DNA from 4 places in the Chryseobacterium tructae genome. Region 4 is predicted to be linked to each of the others. Evidence: riboswitches for the same ligand, from Rfam matches in the RefSeq annotation. Region 4 holds a riboswitch; each other region holds the start of a gene.

Region 1 (4,881 bases), 390 kb from region 4:
TTCAGTTCATCAATAAGATCGGAAACATACATTTCTCGTTGGTTGATGAGACTTAGAATACAGAATTCCAGAATCCCTTTTCGCATTTGCGCTTTGGTATTTTCAGTATTCATCTTTGATAAGTTTTGTTAATTAGGTTATATTTTTAGAAAAATGCTCCTAGCTAGTTGAGCCTTTTCTAATTTTACATTACAAAGATATGTAAATAAAATGGTATTATGCAATACAAAGTAGTGAAATTTTAAAAATAAAACATATAGTATGTTGATAATCAGTAATATAATTTTATGTTAGTTTTTTTGATCAATTGATTTTAGAAGCAAAAAATTAAAAATAGTATGAAAACTGATTGATTTTTTGGTGAATGGAAGGAGTAGCAACCCATTTTTTGAAGTAAAACGCGAGAATTTTATTTTGAGATTGAATAGTAAGAATATTTTAGATCCTTCCAAGGTAGTACTCCATTAGTTTATGAGAAAAGATATGGGTAATTAGGATTTATAAAATGATTCAAAACAAAATACAAATAGCTGTACTTTGGCTTTATTGTTTCACCAGTGATTATTTAGTCCTTATTGTTTATCATCATATTAATACGTCTGAGTTTTGAAATAGGAACTATGATTCGTATTTTTGTTTGGACGTTTTTATAAAACACTTGAATCCAATATTACTATGAACATGAATATTTTAAATTATTACAAGAGTTTATCTGCTTTTATATTATTAGGCCCTTTATGTTTCGGGCAATATCAGTTTGAGGTAAAAGATGCTTCGAAAAACTATGATGCCATTATTACAATCAATAATTGTTTTGATGATCAATGTATGGATAAAGGTACAGTGGAGTTGTTTGATAATAAAAACAGCAAAGTACAAACTTTTACATCAGATAATCTGGTGCTATATCTTGGAAAGGGACAGAGATTGGAACGTGGAAAAATAATCCCGCTGGCGAAAGAGCAAAGCCCTCTGATTTTTGGTGATTTCAATTTTGACGGAACCGAAGATCTGGCGATAAGAAATGGGAATATGGGGAATTACAGTTCAGCGTCTTATGATGTATATGTATTCAATAGTACCAGAATGTCGTTTGTAAAAAGTAAAGAACTTACAGAGTTGGGATCAGATAATTTTGATTTTTTTGAAACAGATCCGGTTCGTAAGCGCATTATTACCTTTGGAAAGGATGGCTGCTGCCGACTTTTCACCACAGAATTTGAAGTAATTCCTAATAAAGGACTTGATAAGGTTCTTGAAAAAGAAGAAGACCTTACCAATGAGGATTATGTAAAAGTTACGATAAAAGAAAAGAAAAACAATAAATGGACAACCAGAACCAAGGTGTATCCATCAGATCAATATAATAGAGAAAAGTAAGATGAAAATTCAGAAAGAGATCGATTTTATCCTGGCAGTAGATGCCCTGAAAAACGTACAGAGAAGAAATTATAATGCAGATGATTCCAGAAGAGAGAATACAGCAGAGCACTCCTGGCAGATCATTATTCTAGCGCAAATCCTTTATCCTTATGCGAAAAACCGTGCGGATATTGATTTGCTGAGAGTCATAAGAATGCTTTCCATTCATGACCTTGTGGAAATTGAAGCAGGAGATACTTTCCTTTTCGATGAAGCAGCTATGGTAGGAAAGTTTGAAAGAGAGAAGATTTCTGCACAGAAGATCTTTGGGATTCTTGATGAGCCTTTACGTACAGAATTTTTCAATCTATGGCTTGAGTTTGAAGAGGAGGCTACTCCAGATGCTATTTTTGCATGTTCTATCGATAGAATTATGCCTTTTATCCTAAATTCTTATACGTCAGGAAAGAGCTGGACGGAAGCGGGGGTAACGGAAAAGCAGATCAGAAATATGCTTGAAAATGCAATTACAAGAGCTTCTGATGAAATGGGAGAGGCCTTTGAACTACTATTAAGTAAAAGCCTTGAAACAGAAAAAGTTTTGAAATAATCTAAGTTAGGAAGCTGGAAGAGGGAGGTTGGATGTTATTGTTGCTTCTGTAATGTATGGAAGCCATTTGTCTAGTCCTTCTGGTATCAGTAAAAACAGAGATATTGAGAGTAAAACAGATATCATAAAAAGTTTCGGGCGGCCAAAGGCCGCCCGAAACTTTTCTATTTATAGTATCTGGATTGGTTTCTTGAATTCATCAATCGCTACAAAAGTAAAATCACCTACGATTGCTTTTTCTCTTTCATAAGAATACATCTGCTCAGTGTAGATTTCAACGTTTACCTTCATACTTGTTTTTCCAACGTATGAGACTTTTCCGATCAGTTCTACAATAGTTCCTGCAGGAATAGGCTTTTTGAAATCGATTTTATCACTGCTTACTGTTACTACCCTTTTTCTTGCGAAACGGGTCGCAGCAATAAAGGCTACTTCATCCATAAGCTGCATGGCAGTACCTCCGAAAAGAGTATCGTAATGATTGGTTGTGTTAGGGAATACCGCTTTAAAGATTCTGGTTTCGGCAGCTTCAATTCTTTCTTCTGTAGTCATATTTCATTATTAATTAAGGCGAAATGAAATAGTATCAAAACAACAGAATGATGACAGGAACGTTGGAAATCCCTGAAACAATCCATCAGATCAATAAAACTTCAAATCGCGAAAGTTTCTTGTTTAAGAAAGTGGCAGGTCTCCTGACTTGTAACATCTTTTATCTCCTTCCCATGCCTCGCACAGTGGATCTTTTGATAAAGATTACAGTTACTTACAGTTGCGCGACAGTCCGTGATTTTCACACGGTTCCCTTTTAATCTGTGGTTATACAGAACCAGTTTCTATGATGAATAAGCGTTACACTTTTTCGGCTGCAAAATTAATAAATTTATTCCGGATTATGATAAATAATCTGGCTGATTACTCTTCCCTTTTTGATCGTCCATAAAGTCGTATATCTATATTCTCCCGAACCATTGATCATATAAAGAAAAATGTTATCATTGTCGAGTGCGGTCACTCCCACATTATTGAAGTCCATAGTAGGCTGGAACATATTTTTGATGGCTTCTCTTACAAAAACAGAACCTCTTCCGGGCTGTTGAAGTCTGATGGATTTGATTTCAGTCATCCCTTCAGGAAGGTCGTTTCCAATTCCCCACGGTTTAACTTTATCAATCGTAAGAAGTTTTCCTTCTGCATCTTTTTCCTTTTTACGGTAACCGGCATTGGATGGGTAAACATCAATAACGACTTTACTTCTTTGTGCAGTAGGAATTTTGGGATCGGAATTATCAGTGAAGATCAATGATCTTCCATTCTTAGATTTGGAAGGGGTATAGGCTGGAAGTTGATCCACAAAGGCAATACGTTCTTTGTTAACCATTCCTTCTTTGTCAAGAGTTTCATATCGTACAAAAGGTTTGTCATCATCTTGCTTTTCAGGATATTTGATCCAGATCCATTCCGTTTCTCCCGGAGCAGGTTTTACATAAACAAATACATCGCCTTTACGCATTCTGATCTTATCTACAATTTTTCTGTAGTTATCCTTATGAACACGTACATTGGCATATCCTTCTTCAGCTTTTACAACACCAAAAGGAACTTTATTTTGACCTTTCACGAAGGCTAAAGAAAAAATACTGAAAGCAGATACGTAGAATGCTTTGTTTATGAAAATCATGATGAAAAAAATTTAATGGTTCAAATATATAAATTTAATGGACGAGTTTAAAGAATAGCCTTCCCAATTTTTGAGGCATAATCCCCCAGGTCAGTCAGGTTGGTATTTGATAAAATAATAATACTTAAACCATTGTTCAAATAATGGAACCATACACAATTTGCACCTGCTATTCTTCCATACCGCTCCATTCGCTTGTATTTTTCAATATCACGAATCCAAACACTATATCCATAATCATCCAGACCAGGAGTTAACAATTGGTTTAAAGTTTCTTTTTTGATAAGCTTATCATCAAAAAGAGCATTGTTAAATTTGATTAAATCGGATGTACAGGAATACATTGCACCTGCAGCAGAAAAATCTCCCACATAAATTGGAATATTTGGAATTAAATGATCAAGATTCTTGTCCTTGTAGTATGGCGTAGCTAGATTCTTTATCAATTTGTAATGGGAAATAAGTCCTGAATTATTCATTTTTAGAGGGACAAGGATTTTTTGACTCAGGATTTCTTCATAAGTCATTTGATAAACGACCTCCAAGATTCGACCAAGGATCATGTATTCTCCATTATTGTAGTCAAACTTTGTTCCCGGTTCATTAACCAAAGGGTTGGAACAAAATTGATTGACAATCTCTTTTAATTCGTAGGGTCTGTTATAGAATCCCAATCCGTATTTTAAAAAATTTTCGTCTCTTGCTGTATCTGTATTTTTCATTCCGGATGTATGATTCAATAGCTGACGAATAGACACCTTAGAACCGCCTTCTCCTTTGTAATCCGGTAAATAGTCAAGTATTTTTTTGTTTAAATCAATTTTTCCCTGATCCACAAGCTGAAGAATGAGAACCGCCGTGAAAGTTTTGGTTATTGAGCAAACTTGGTATCTGGTATCGTTTGTGGTAGGTGAATTGAAGGAACGTTCAGCTACACCAAAGCTTTTGTGATAGATTGTTTTGGAATCTTTTTGAATTAAAACTGTTCCGTTAAATTGATGCTCAGAGGCATAATTTTCAACCAATTGCTTGACTTTTTGGGTTTGCCCGAGAGCAAAATGAGAAAGTAGGGAGAGAAGTATTGGAATTAAGATTTTATGCATTGTAATTAAATTATAGAGTACTGATGGTCATTTTCTATTCATAGATGGCTTATATTATCATTCTAATCAATAGATTTTAAGAAAAATGACTGCTTTCGAATGATTCTTAGATCTATTTCTTATGA
Region 2 (4,881 bases), on a different contig from region 4:
ATCTACTATTATCCGCTTTTTCATTAGGTGTAATTTCTTGCCAGAACAGTGATGAAAATCCTGTTGCCAATAATGTTACCCTTGAATTCAAGAATACATTTAAAAGTGAAACGATTGTTCTCGGAGGTGCTACTTCAAATACAGCTACCATCAATACCTCAGCAGAAGGGCAGGTTCATCATTTCTCAGAATTGAAATATGTAATCAGTAATATTCGTCTGGTAAAAGCAGATGGGAATGAAATTCCATATAAAGTTAATGATCTGGATCAGGGTGCTACCGTGATTGACCAATCAAAACCGGAAACGCTTCGTTACTTATTGAGTAATATACCTGCCGGAGAGTATAAAAAAATCAAATTCGGACTAGGAGTAAAAAAAGATCTGAATGTTTTGGATCAGGTGAGATTTCCAAAGTTCTATGCCACTGCAGGATCTAACGATACCCAAATGATGTGGGAATGGGGAGCCGGGTATCGTTTTACAAAAATTGAAGGCTTTTATGGAACAGATAACAAACAGATGTCCATTCACACCGGAAGTACCATAAAAGGATCGGAAGGAAACTTTACCCAGGGAGTAGATGCATATAGAGATGTCACTTTAGATCTTTCCCAACATGCGATTGTGGATAGCAAAGCGCCTAAAATTATTATTAAAGCAGATTTTGATAAACTGTTGACGGGGAAAATCAATACGATTGTATTGGTTACGGGAACAGGATCAGATGGCAATGCTACTCCGAATATTCATACTGCTAACCAAATGGTAAAATTTGTTGATAACCTCGGTGGAAACGGCTCAAGCGATATTTCCGGAATGTTTTCAGTGAGTGCTGTTGAAAACTAAACTTCTTTCTGCTGCAATGAAAAAAGGATTAAGCATTTTAGCCATTATTATTCTATTAATATCTTGTAATAACGATCGTTACGAACCTATTTCTGGCGATAATCCACAGGTCTCGCTCAATATTCCGTCTGGATTTCCGGAACTAAACAATTCGGTGAACTCTAACAGACCTACAAAATATGGGATAGAGTTGGGGGAAAAATTATTTAATGAGAAAAGGCTGAGTGCAGATAATAGTATTTCCTGCTCCAGTTGTCATATCCAGGGAAATGCCTTTGCAGATCATAATGCACGGGGAATAGGAATTCAGAATAGAGTAGGATTGCGAAATGTACCTGCTATTCAGAATATGTTGTTTATGAAGTTTTATAATTGGGATGGCAATATTCTTCAATTGGAAAATCAGCCATTGGTTCCTATTATCACTCATGAAGAAATGGGGTCTTCTATTCTGGAAGTGATAGGAAAAATAAGAGATGATATGATGTATAAAGATCTTTTTCGAAAAGCCTTTGGAGACGAAACCATTACTGCTGAAAGAATTTATAAAAGTATAGCCCAATATGAATACACTTTGATTTCTGCCAATAGCAAATATGATAAGGTAAAAAGAAAAGAAGGAGAAAATTTCACGGAAAACGAAGCATTGGGATATCAGACTTTTCAACAGAAATGTGTGAGTTGTCATAGTACAGAATTGTTTACCGATCAAAGTTTCAGAAATATCGGGTTTCCTGTAAATCCGGATACCAATGAAGCCGGACGGGGAAGAGTTACAGGAATCCCAGCAGATTATATGAGTTTTCGGGTTCCTTCTTTACGAAATGTAGAATATACTGCACCCTATGGAAGCTATGGACAATTCCCAACACTAAGAGCGGTTCTTGATTATTTTGATAAAGGAGTCTTATCTGCAGATAATCTTGATCCTGTTTTTAAAAATAATGGAAACAGAATTCCTCTCTCAGAACAGGAAAAGACCAATCTGATCCTATTTATGAAAACGCTGAGCGATCGTGAATTTGTGAAAAAATAATCATTGCTAAAAACAGAAAAATTCAACAAAAATTGATTGTCTAAATCCCGTCACATTATGGCGGGATTTTTCATGTTTACTGATTGATAATCATTTTATTCTGCATACCATCGTATCTGGGGGGAATTTTATATCTTTGCCGGAATTTGGTGAGCCATAATAAGCTCTTAAAAGGGAATCCGGTGAAAATCCGGAACAGACCCGCTGCTGTAAGCTCCGCACCAAAGTTTTTGAAGAATACATCCACTGTTTTTAGGAATGGGAAGGATTTCAAAAATGGAGTAAGTCAGAAGACCTGCCAGAAATAATAAACGTTTGACGCTTTCGTGGAATAAAGCTTAGGACAACAATGATTCTGTGCAGTGACAGCTGTGCTTTGTCGTTGCTTTTCTTATATCCATTAGCGTCATCATGATCCATGAATGAGCTAATGATAGCAAAACTAACTACATTTCAATTCCATAAAACTGTTTTCACGGTATTCGTGTTGACTTCTCAAATTCTATTTTCCCAAACCAGGAAAAAAGACAGTATTAAAGGAGAAGCCATAAAGACGGTCAATATTTACAAAAAGAACTTTAAAGAAATCTTGCCTGCGCAGGTCTTACAGGGTGAAGAGCTCGAAAGGCTCAACAGTCATTCTGTTGCTGATGCCTTACGGTATTTTTCCGGTGTCCAGATTAAAGATTATGGCGGCATGGGAGGTTTGAAGACGGTCAACATTCGAAGTATGGGAAGCCAGCATGTAGGTGTTTTCTATGATGGAATCCAGTTGGGGAATGCTCAAAACGGATTGGTAGATTTGGGAAGGTACTCTCTGGATGATCTGGAAGAGATCTCCTTGTACAATGGTCAGAAAAGTGAAATTTTTCAGCCCGCAAAAGACTTCGGATCATCAGGATCTATTTATTTGCAACCCAAAACGCCTGTATTCACAGGAAATAAGAAAACCAATCTTTTGATCAGAGCAAAAAGTGCTTCTATTGATTTATTTAATCCTTCTTTCCGTTTAGAGCAAAAGATTTCCAAAAGAATTTCAGCAAGTGTCAGTGCAGAATTCCTTCAAAGTGATGGTCTTTATAAATTCCATTATAGCAGGAAATATCCTAATGGAGCTACTGCTTCTGATACCATTTCCAAAAGATATGACTCCGACATTAAAGCAAAGCGCTTTGAAACTGCTCTTAATGGAACTTTAAATAACGGAAGCTGGAATATACGTGGGTATGGATATATTTCAAATCGAGGTATTCCGGCACCTATTGTGAAGAACCGTTTCAAAGCAAGAGGAGCAAGAATGCTTGATGAAAATTATTTTGTGCAGGCCAATTTCAGAAAAAAGCTGTTTCCTAAGCTTGAAACTCAGCTGAAGGCAAAGTTTGCTTATGATTATACTTATTTTAATGATACTGTATTGTCTCAGTCTGCGATGCCCGCCATCAATACTTATATTCAACGGGAGGTTTATCTTTCCTCTTCCAATGTATACTCCATCAATCCTAATTGGGATGTCAGTCTGAATGGAGATTTTCAGTACAATAATCTGGATGCTAATTTGTATAATTTTTCATATCCTACCCGCTATACTACGCTTGTAGCTTTAGCTTCTACCTATCAATGGAACAGGTTTAAGTTTTTAGGAAGCCTTTTAGGGACATTTACCTTTGAGGAAGTAAAAATGAATAAGCGCCCTGATGACAGGAGAGAATGGACACCCGCTTTCTTTATGAGCTATCAGCCGGAAGCAATACCAGAGCTGACCCTTAGAGCTTTCTATAAAAATATTTTCAGATTACCCACCTTTAATGACCTGTACTATACGAGTGTTGGAAATACCTATCTGCAACCTGAGTTTACTCATCAATATGACGTGGGGTTTACCTATCAGAAAAAATATGATCATTCCCTATTTAAAGGTCTTTATGTAAAAGTAGACGGCTATTATAACAGAGTAAAAGATAAAATTGTGGCTGTGCCAACCACCAATATGTTTCGTTGGATGATGGTGAACCTTGGGAAGGTTGAAATCATTGGAGCGGATGTAAACGTACAGGCTGAAATGATGTTGGGGAATGTGAAAATTAGACCATTATTATCGTATACCTATCAGAAGGCTCAGGACATAACAAATAATGCCGGAGAGAAAGAAACTTATTATGGAGAACAGATCCCTTATACACCATGGCATAGCGGATCCTTTACCCTAATGGCTGATTATAAAGACTGGAGCTTCAATTACAGTACAATCTACGTAGGAAAAAGATATGACGGGCAGCTGGATAATATTCAGTATAATTTTATTCAGCCTTGGTATACCCACGATCTTTCTATTCAGAGAAAACTGAGCCTGGCCGGACATCCTTTTAAAATCAATCTGGAAATGAATAATGTTTTTAACCAGTATTATGATGTGGTACTCAATTATCCTATGCCGGGAAGAAACTTCAGACTCACTTTAAACTTTAATTTATGAAAAAGCTAAATATTTATTTTCTGTTTTTGACATTGATTGCGCTTGTTTCCTGTCGTACCGATGATGTCATTATTCCTATGGAAGTTGTGGAAGGGCTTAACCCTGTTGAGAATACGGCAATAAAAGGATTCTATGTATTGAATGAAGGAAATATGGGCAGCAACAAATGCACTCTTGATTTTTTTGATTATACCAAAGGAACCTATTTTAGAAATATCTATTCAGAGATCAATCCCAATGTTTTAAAAGAACTGGGGGATGTAGGAAATGATATTAAAATCTACGGAAGTAAACTATACATTGTAGTTAATGTTTCCAATACTATCGAAGTGCTGGAGGCCAAAACCGCCAAGCATATCAAATCAATTTATTTACAGAATTGCAGATACATGACCTTTAAAGATGGAAAAGCATATGCCAGCAGTTATGCAGGACCTGTAGATATCAACCCGCTGGCTCCCAAAGGAAAAGTAGCAGAAATAGATACGGTATCCCTTACCATTCAGCGAACTGCAACAGTAGGA
Region 3 (4,881 bases), 2.0 Mb from region 4:
TAGGAAGTATTTTTGCTTTAGGATTTCCGTTCCCATCATCTACTACTCCAAAGTCATCATCATTGAAAACAGCCAGTTTATTATTTCCTAAATAAACAATTCCCTCGAATTTATCATGTTCATATCCCAGTTTAGCCACCAGGTCTACTGCTAATTTTTTAGAAACAGGTTTAATCCCTGCCTTGGTAAGCTCATCCCATGTACATTGTTCCAGAGCTTTTCCATTGACCAGCATTCCGTCTGCAGCTGCAAGATCAGTTCCGTTTACATCTGTGGCTTCAGCTAGATTAATTCTGTACACTTTTTTAATTCCACTTTGTGTTCCAAAATTACCGTCTCTCTCAATAACAAGAAATTCATTATTACCTAATGCTGTAATATCACAAACTGAGTCGGAAGCTCCGCCATCCTGTTTATAAAGATATTGCTTTGTTTTTCCGGTGGTGATATCGAAAGTAACGATCCTCGTTAAGGTTGTATTGGTTGCCAAAGCTTTTGAAGGAACAAACATCATAGATTGTATGGTTCCTACTAATGTTTTTCCATCCGGAGTTATACAAAGTCCTTCCATCCCTCTATTGGCTCTTCTTTTCGCCAAAACGGCAGGTAATTTTCTATTTCCTGTATTTACACCAATCGGGCTTATTCTTTCAAGCTCTACTCCATCGGCATTGTAATGAACAATATGCGGACCGTATTCATCGGATACCCAGAATGTCCCATCTGCTGCTGCCACAATACTTTCACTGTCTAAACCATAATTATCTGTGCCCAAACATTTCCTGCTGCATCATATGCTACTTCACCTGTACTGCCCATTCCCACAGGATTTGGAAGCCCTGTAATGGGTTTTCCTGCTGGATTTTTAAGCTTAATATACTTGATAACCTCTATTTTTCCGTCTGCATTAATTTTAAAATGCATAATGGTAGGAGTAAAATCAGGGGTTAAAAACTTTTTCCCTTTCAGATAATCTGTATTCGGACCACGGTCTGTAATGACATAAAACTCTCCTTTTCTCGTAGGATGAGCTGCTGCTCCGGAACCGAATCCGCCATTAATTACATCCACACCATTTATCGTTGCCAATTTCGTAAATGGAAACTCCTGTGGAAGTTTAGAATAATTAATGTCTTGGTTATTTACATTGGTGTCATCGTCTTTGCTGCATGACCATAATGCAGTCATCATCAAAGCAGATAATAGTAGTTTTTTCATATTAACTTTTATGGCGCGAAAGTATAAATTGATTATAAACTGATCTTGAATATAATGATAATTGTATTTTAACAATAGAATCTAAAGATGAATTCAATATAAACAACAAAAACACTATTTTAACTTAAAAAAGTAAATATTTATACCCAATATCCTATCAATCAATAAAATTCATTTTTAAATAATACAATTAATTTTCAAAAAGACTAGAAACAAATCTATAATTCACAAAACAGATATCAAAAATTTATGTGATATATTTGTCCTCTTTAAGGTTGAACACTGTTCATAATAGGGAATCAAGTGAGAATATTATCCAAATCTTGAGCTGTACCCGCAACTGTAAGCTGTTTATTCCTATAGTTTCATTATACCACTGGGCTTTGCCTGGGAAGGTTAGCTATAGGATGCGAGCCAGGAGACCTACCTTAAATAGACATTTAGTTTTAGGATATGGACATATCGTATGTCTTCATTTCCTATCAATAAGTTTCGGGAATAAAACTTTAATTTAATTATATTATGAGAAAAATCTATTTTTTTTTCTTACTGCTTTGTACGCAGTTTTTCTTTGCCCAATTCACAGAAAACGACATTAAGTTTTGGGTAGGAACCGGTTCTAAAAAAGCCTATTTCATTGCCGATTTTAATGACAACAATACTCCTACCTCTTATGCCTGGGGCTACCGTTTTGATGATGATAATTTAAAGGCAGAAGACATGATCAATGCTATCATTTCGGCAGAACCTAAAATGGAAGCTGATATTCTTTCAGGGTATATGTACAGTTTTGCCTACAACCACCATACACCAAGCACCGATGATTATTGGATTCCGTGGTTTGGGCCAAATGCAGAAAATATGTCTAATAACAATAATGGCCCAGGATCTGTTAATTTAACAGACGGGCTATGGTTTGGTATTTCCTATGGTATTGATGAAATAGATACTCCTCCATCAACTCCGGTACCTGCCTACAGTTCTCAATGGTACACCTCATCTCAAATTACCAACTGGATTGGAACTGGAACTCATAAAAGTCTTGTTGTTGTAGATTTTGGAACCCATAATGCTAATGGCAATGCCAATTCTTTTGTTTTTGGAATTCAATATAATGGCAGCATAACAGCGGAGCAAGCTCTGCAACTGATTCAGTCAAACGCTTCCTATTTCAATTTTACCTCCAATAATAACCAGGTTTCAAGTTTATCATTAAATAGCTTCTCAGGAAATAGCTCAGGAGCTGGAAACTGGAAATTATATACAGGAAAAGACCTTTCAAGCTGGCAGAAAAAAACTAATCTTAGTCAAATTCAACTGAACAACAATACGTGGTTGGGATTAAGCTTCGGTGAAAGAAGACCATTCACTCCTACTGAGGCAAGCAATGCTACATTATCTGTGGCTTCAGTCAATAAAAAAGCTTCCTTCAGCATTTACCCAAATCCAACAAGTGATTTTATTCAGATTGAAACATCTGAAAGCATCCAAGAAGTGAATATCTATTCTTCTTTAGGACAGAAAGTGATGACTTCCCCAACAACGAAGATTAATGTTAAATCTTTAAATACTGGAGTATACTGGGTTGAGGTTAAGACTAAGAATGGTTCTACCGTTCATAAGATTGTAAAGAAGTAGAGAGGGGATTATCACGTCTTCAATTGTGGTTTAATTCCTCATATTTATTTTGCTCAAGATATATATTCGTGACTAAAACAAAAAACGCATCCCAATTGGGATGCGTTTTTCGATATGATCATACAATCAATTATTTTTTCTCTGCTCTTTGAAGAACCTCATCTACCATTCCGTAGCTCTTAGCTTCTTCAGAAGTCATCCAGTAATCTCTGTCGGAAGATTCTCTACCCATTCATAAGTTTGTCCTGAATGGTGAGCGATGATGTCATAAAGCTCCTGCTTTAATTTCAGCATTTCTCTTAAGTTGATTTCCATATCAGAAGCTACTCCCTGAGCACCTCCTGAAGGCTGGTGAATCATTACTCTTGAATGCTTAAGCGCAGAACGTTTTCCTTTTTCTCCAGCAACCAATAATACAGCTCCCATTGATGCAGCCATTCCTGTACAAATTGTCGCAACATCCGGCTTAATGATCTGCATTGTGTCATAAATACCTAATCCTGCGTATACGCTACCACCAGGAGAGTTGATATAGATTTGAATATCTTTAGAAGGATCTGCACTTTCCAAGAATAAAAGCTGAGCTGTAACGATGTTCGCTACTTGATCATCAATTCCTGTTCCAAGGAAGATAATTCTGTCCATCATCAAACGAGAGAAACGTCCATCTGAGCAACGTTTAATCTTCTTTCCTCCATGATGTACGGAGTTAAGTTCGTTGGGCCATACATTCCCATATACTGATCGGTAGCTAAACCGTTGTTTCCTAAATGTTTTACAGAGAAATCTCTGAATTCTTTTTTAATGTCCATATTGATATTATGTATTATTTTAAAATATTTTCAAAGTTTAAATTACAATATTTATTCCTAAAATTTTATAGGACTTTTTGTCACAGAATCCGGAATCCTTTTGTCTTTAAACTATCTTTTTCTACCTGCATAGATTCCCTTGATTGGGGAATATTCGATAATATTACTGAGTCTGATAGAAGCTTGTTTCAATAAAGTAATCTTTTTAATCAGCTCATAATACTTTACATCATCCGTACTGCTGTATTGATCAAGTTCTTTCGCTGTTTCTGTAATCAGATAATCAATATATCTGTATTTATGTAGCAAAACATCACCCTGGATCTGATCTGCAACTTTATCACCATAATTAGGCGGATAAATATTTCTGGAAGCCCAGTTTTCCAGTTCATCCAGCGGCATCAAAGCATCTACAACCTTTGTAGTAATCTCTTCATCCATAAAAGATACAAAAAAGTTTCCACTTCTCAGCTCGTCTTTCTGAATCCCTTCCCTTACCTGATTGATAATGATTTCATTTTCTTTAACTAAAAATATATATTGTTCTTCCTCAAAATGATGAAGAATTTCTTCAATGACCGTAATCTGATACTCTTCATTATTCTCACTTTTTCTTTTAAGAACGATATCTCCAAACATCAGCATATGATCTACCAATTTATTCTCCATAAACAGGACATCAAATAAGAAAGGATCTTCTTTTTCCTTATCTAAAGGAACAATCTCCAACTTTGGAGCTGCTTTTTCCTTTTGTTGCTGCTGAACATGATGCGTCTGATTCTGGGTAATCTGCTTCTGAACATCTAATTCATTGAAAAGACTCTGCTCAGACAGTCCGAATTTATTGGAAACTTCCTTCAGATAAACTTCTCTTTTCAGTGCATTCTGCACAAAGGAAACCGATTTCACGATATCACGGATGGCCTCCGCTTTTTTGATAGGATCATTTCCAACATCCCGCAACAGAATTTCCGCTTTAAAGTCGATGAAATCCATCGCTTCATTTTCAATGTATTTTTCTACATATTCCTGCGGGTGTTTTCTGGCAAATGAATCGGGATCATCACCATCAGGGAACAGTAAAACACGGATGTTCATTCCCTCTGTCAGCAACATGTCTATGCTTCGGAAGCTGGCTTTAATACCGGCATTATCTCCATCAAAAAGAATCGTTACGTTTTCAGTAAGTCTCTTAATTAATTTAATTTGCTCA
Region 4 (4,881 bases):
GCTTCCTTTTCGTTGGTTTTAAATCTTTTGTGTTTCGTAAAACACAGAATATTATTAAGAATGATTCTAAATAATTAATTATATTTGTGCAAAAGTAATAGGAAAAGCAAGGCGGGCAGGTCTGCAAAAAGGAGTAAAAAGTCCGTTAAAAGGAGAATTTTAATTAAAATAAACAATAATGGCATTAAGGATTTACGATGATAAAATTGGAGGAACATTGGTTGAAAGAAAATATCCCAATGCTTATTTTGTAAATGATGGTGATCTCAGAGAGTGCATCACCTACCTGAAACCACCTTATGGAAGTGGCTTTTATCATGAGATCTGTTTCGAGAATGTGCATATCGGTTTTGGAAATGTTTCTTTAGAAAATAAGATACTGTTGTATTTTGAGGCCGATTTCGATAGTGTTGAAATGCATTTTTCGTTAAAAGGAAAAAGTTCCGCCCTTTCGGAAAACTTCAATAGTAAAGTGTGTTTTGACAGCTACCAGCACAACATTATTTATGCAAATCAGATGTCCGGTCAGATGGAATTTGACGGTCAGGAAATGCAGATCCTGGAAATCAATTTGGCTCCTAACTTTTTTAAAAAATTCCTTCCCGAAGACTCCGGTTTATTCAATACCTTCAGAAATGCGATTGAAAAACAGCACTCATGTCTCATCAATCCGGATCATAACCGCATCAGCCTGGAAATGTATCAGATTCTAAACGACATCATCCATTGTGACCGAAAAGGGACTTTTAAAAGAATTTATCTGGAAGCTAAAGTTGCTGAATTGCTTCTTTTACAACTGGAACAGCTTTTCAAAAGTGACTCTTCCAACTCATCATTACTTAAAAAAGATGAAGAAAAAATATATGCAGTGAGGGACTTTATTATCAATAATCTCAGTACAAACTGTTCATTAATAGACCTTGCCCATCAGGTAGGAACAAACGAATTTACACTGAAAAAAGGATTTAAAGAACTATTCGGAACTACCGTTTTCAACTTCTGGAACGATCTGAAAATGGAAGAAGCGAAAAAAATGCTTCTTGAAGGAAACCTGAATATTAACGAGATCTCTGATATTATTGGATATAAAAACCCAAGACATTTCTCGGCTGCATTTAAGAGAAAATACAATTTAATCCCAAGTAAGCTTAGAAATACCAATGGACTGACTCATTAAATTCTTCAATGATTTCAGTTCATATTTACTGATAATGACCTTTTCAAAATCTATAATTTTTTAGGCTTAATGGGTCTATTTTCAGATACAAAAAGTTACCATAAAACACATCCTTTATTTTATTTCATTTAATATTCAACCGTATTTGTTAACGATTTGGTAATAAAAAAAACCTTTGAAAACACTGATTTTTATCATATCATTAAAAAACAAAGTTTCACAAACAAAACACAATCAACCCATTACCTAAAATTAATTATTGTTTACATAAAATATTTTGTCGTTCTCATAAAATGGCTATATTTACCACCAAGGAGTTCTTAACACCTTCTTTATCAACCGAAATTGGTTACACTTAGCTGTGAATTAAAAGGGAATCGTGTGTAAATCACGAACTGTCGCGCAACTGTAAGTAACACTAAAAGGTTTTTATCAAATCAATATCCACTGTATGCTCCGGTATATGGGAAGGATGATAAAAACTGTTACAAGTCAGGAGACCTGCCTATTTCGTAGTGACGATGCTTTCGCGATCTGAAGCTTATAGTCAGGTATGATACGGTATGGATAATTGTGTGATAAAATTGCTTATCAACTTATTTAATTTTTGAGATAGATACTAGCAGAACAGTATATGTTTATTCTGCAGGTCTGTAACTCATCCGTGTCCCCTTTCCGTAATTTTTCTTTCTCACAAAACATCGTGAAGTTTACCAAGAACTTTTTATAGGGTTTAATCTATGTAAAAAGTTAAAAGATGTACCAAACCAATCACAATTATGTATCCACGAGCAGCAGATCTATGACATCACAGATCTCATTATGCAGAATTTCTCAAAAATATCTGTCTTTGTGCTCACCAACAACCCATCTGATTTCCTTTAACCATTCTCTTTTTACATCCTCACCCCAGCATAAAAGCTCTTCTTTCTTACCGAACAAAATTCAACTAAACAATAAATATTAAAATGACTACACATGAAAACTGGAAGTCTCCCGGTGCCCAATTCCGGGAGGCTATGCAAAAAGAAAGTCCTCTTCAGATTGTTGGAGCCATCAATGCCAATCATGCATTACTGGCGAAACAAGCCGGCTTTAATGCCATTTATCTTTCTGGAGGTGGTGTTGCTGCCGGATCTTTAGGAATTCCGGATTTGGGAATCACCACGCTGGAAGATGTATTAATAGACATTCAGCGCATTACCAATGTTTGCGATTTACCTTTATTGGTAGATGTAGATACAGGATTTGGTCCATCAGCCTTTAATGTTGCAAGAACTGTAAAGTCATTAATCAAAGCGGGAGCAGCAGCTCTGCATATCGAAGATCAGGTAGGAGCAAAACGTTGTGGACACCGTCCTGGAAAAGAAATCGTAAGCAAAGAAGAAATGGTAGACCGATTGAAAGCTGCCGCTGATGCCCGTACCGATGAAAGCTTTGTTATCGGAGCCAGAACCGATGCTTTTGCCAATGAAGGACTGGAAAAAACCTTAGAAAGAGCTGCCGCCTACAAAGAAGCTGGTGCCGATTTTATTTTCGCAGAAGCCGTTCCCGATTTAAGCTTCTATCAAAAATTTGTAGATGCCACAGGAATCCCCGTCTTGGCTAATATCACTGAATTTGGAATGATCAGCATGTATACTGTTGATGAATTAAAAACCGCAGGAGTAGGACTGATCCTCTACCCTCTTTCAGCTTTCCGTGCTGCTAATAAAGCGGCTCTCAATGTTTATGAGCACATTCGCAAAGACGGAACACAGGCCCATGTATTAGACACGATGCAAACCAGAGAAGAGCTCTACCAAAGCATTGGATACCATAATTATGAACAAAAATTAGATAACCTTTTTAAACAAAATAGTAATGTCAACGAATAGCGAACCAACATTCAAGCCTAAGAAAAGCGTAGCCCTTTCAGGAGTAGCAGCAGGTAATACCGCGCTTTGTAGCGTAGGAAAAAGTGGAAATGATCTTCATTACAGAGGATATGATATCCTGGATCTGGCAGAGAAAGCAGAGTTTGAAGAAGTAGCTTATCTCTTGATCTATGGTCAGCTGCCTACCGGAGCCCAGTTGAAAAATTATAAAGCTAAATTAAAGTCTTTAAGAGGGCTACCCCATTCTGTAAGAAATATTTTAAAGAGTATTCCTGCAGCTGCTCATCCCATGGATGTAATGAGATCTATGGTATCTGCTATCGGAAGCATTCAGCCGGAAAAAGACGATCACAATGTTGCCGGAGCAAGAGATATTGCAGATAAATTATTAGCTTCATTCAGTTCCGGACTTTTATACTGGTATCACTATACACATAACGGTAAAGAAATCAATGTAGAGACAGACGATGATACTATTGGTGGACATTTCCTTCATCTTTTACATGGTAAAAAAGCGCCCGATTCCTGGGTAAAAGCAATGGAAATATCTCTTAATCTTTATGCTGAACATGAATTTAACGCCTCTACATTCACAGCTCGTGTTATTGCAGGAACTGCTTCAGATTTTTATTCATGCATCACAGGAGCAATCGGAGCTTTGAGAGGCCCAAAACATGGGGGTGCCAATGAAGTGGCATTCGAAATCCAAAGCCGTTACAATTCACCGGACGAAGCGGAAGCTGATATCCGCCAGCGTATTGCCAACAAAGAGGTCATCATCGGATTTGGACATCCGGTTTACACGATCTCAGATCCTAGAAACGTAGTCATTAAAAAAGTAGCAAAAGAACTTTCTGAGGAAGCGGGAGATATGTTGCTTTATAATATTGCAGAAAGATTAGAAACCGTCATGTGGGAAGAAAAGAAAATGTTTCCAAACCTGGATTGGTTTTCTGCCGTATCCTATCACTTAATGGGAGTACCCACTCTCATGTTTACACCGCTATTCGTTATTTCCAGAGTGACAGGATGGAGTGCCCACATTGTTGAACAGAGACAGGATGGAAAAATCATCCGTCCAAGTGCCAATTATACAGGCCCGGAGAATAAAGAATACATTTCTCTACAAGACAGAAAATAAACAGATTACCTAATAATAAAACTATAAAACAAAGATGTCATCACACATTTCAAATGAAAGACCACAACCAGATCAGGTATTAACAGATATTGCCGATTATGTATTGAACTATGAAATTAAAAACGATTTAGCATGGAAGACCGCACATTACTGTCTTCTGGATACGATCGGATGTGGTCTGGAAGCTTTAACTTATCCAGCTTGTACAAAACTTTTAGGCCCTATCGTGAAAGGAACAATTGTTCCTCATGGCGCGAAGGTTCCGGGAACACAATTTCAATTAGATCCTGTTCAGGCTGCTTTCAATATCGGAGCTATTATCCGTTGGCTAGACTTTAATGATACATGGCTGGCTGCTGAATGGGGACATCCTTCAGATAACCTGGGTGGAATTTTAGCAACAGCAGACTGGTTATCAAGAACTAATATTGCAGAAGGAAAAGCGCCTTTAAAAATGAAACAGGTATTGGAAGCTATGATCATGGCTCACGAGATTCAGGGCGTAATGGCATTGGAAAACTCTTTCAATAAAGTAGGTCTTGATCATGTATTATTGGTAAAACTGGCTTCTACAGCTGTTGTTGGAAATTGATAGGCTTAACTCGTGATGAGATCATCAATGCTGTCTCATTAGCTTTTGTAGACGGACAATCTTTAAGAACATACCGTCATGCTCCCAATACAGG

What was found. A riboswitch is a leader RNA that binds a small molecule or an ion and turns the genes downstream of it on or off. The one in region 4 is predicted to bind cobalamin.
Region 1: linked by a shared signal. The riboswitch ahead of QWZ06_RS06715 (acyl-CoA thioesterase) and the one ahead of prpB (methylisocitrate lyase) in region 4 are both predicted to bind cobalamin.
Region 2: linked by a shared signal. The riboswitch ahead of QWZ06_RS24460 (TonB-dependent receptor plug domain-containing protein) and the one ahead of prpB (methylisocitrate lyase) in region 4 are both predicted to bind cobalamin.
Region 3: linked by a shared signal. The riboswitch ahead of QWZ06_RS18620 (T9SS type A sorting domain-containing protein) and the one ahead of prpB (methylisocitrate lyase) in region 4 are both predicted to bind cobalamin.

Annotation. Positions count from the first base shown of each region.
Region 1 covers NZ_JAUFQR010000001.1:1,382,614-1,387,494, forward strand. Annotated here, with positions in the region: gene QWZ06_RS06700 (PadR family transcriptional regulator) at 1-113, opposite strand, end outside; gene QWZ06_RS06705 (XAC2610-related protein) at 682-1,380, shown strand; gene QWZ06_RS06710 (HD domain-containing protein) at 1,382-1,972, shown strand; gene QWZ06_RS06715 (acyl-CoA thioesterase) at 2,141-2,524, opposite strand; cobalamin riboswitch at 2,641-2,821, opposite strand; gene QWZ06_RS06720 (hypothetical protein) at 2,856-3,653, opposite strand; gene QWZ06_RS06725 (serine hydrolase domain-containing protein) at 3,701-4,756, opposite strand.
Region 2 covers NZ_JAUFQR010000003.1:162,102-166,982, reverse strand. Annotated here, with positions in the region: gene QWZ06_RS24470 (MbnP family protein) at 1-848, shown strand, start outside; gene QWZ06_RS24465 (cytochrome-c peroxidase) at 865-1,884, shown strand; cobalamin riboswitch at 2,015-2,201, shown strand; gene QWZ06_RS24460 (TonB-dependent receptor plug domain-containing protein) at 2,315-4,357, shown strand; gene QWZ06_RS24455 (YncE family protein) at 4,354-4,881, shown strand, end outside.
Region 3 covers NZ_JAUFQR010000001.1:3,768,479-3,773,359, forward strand. Annotated here, with positions in the region: gene QWZ06_RS18610 (esterase-like activity of phytase family protein) at 1-775, opposite strand, end outside; gene QWZ06_RS18615 (esterase-like activity of phytase family protein) at 751-1,218, opposite strand; cobalamin riboswitch at 1,474-1,663, shown strand; gene QWZ06_RS18620 (T9SS type A sorting domain-containing protein) at 1,741-2,856, shown strand; partial or broken gene clpP (ATP-dependent Clp endopeptidase proteolytic subunit ClpP) at 2,987-3,668, opposite strand; gene dnaG (DNA primase) at 3,780-4,881, opposite strand, start outside.
Region 4 covers NZ_JAUFQR010000001.1:1,773,659-1,778,539, reverse strand. Annotated here, with positions in the region: gene QWZ06_RS08695 (helix-turn-helix domain-containing protein) at 179-1,177, shown strand; cobalamin riboswitch at 1,507-1,700, shown strand; gene prpB (methylisocitrate lyase) at 2,146-3,054, shown strand; gene prpC (bifunctional 2-methylcitrate synthase/citrate synthase) at 3,041-4,195, shown strand; partial or broken gene QWZ06_RS08680 (bifunctional 2-methylcitrate dehydratase/aconitate hydratase) at 4,230-4,881, shown strand, end outside.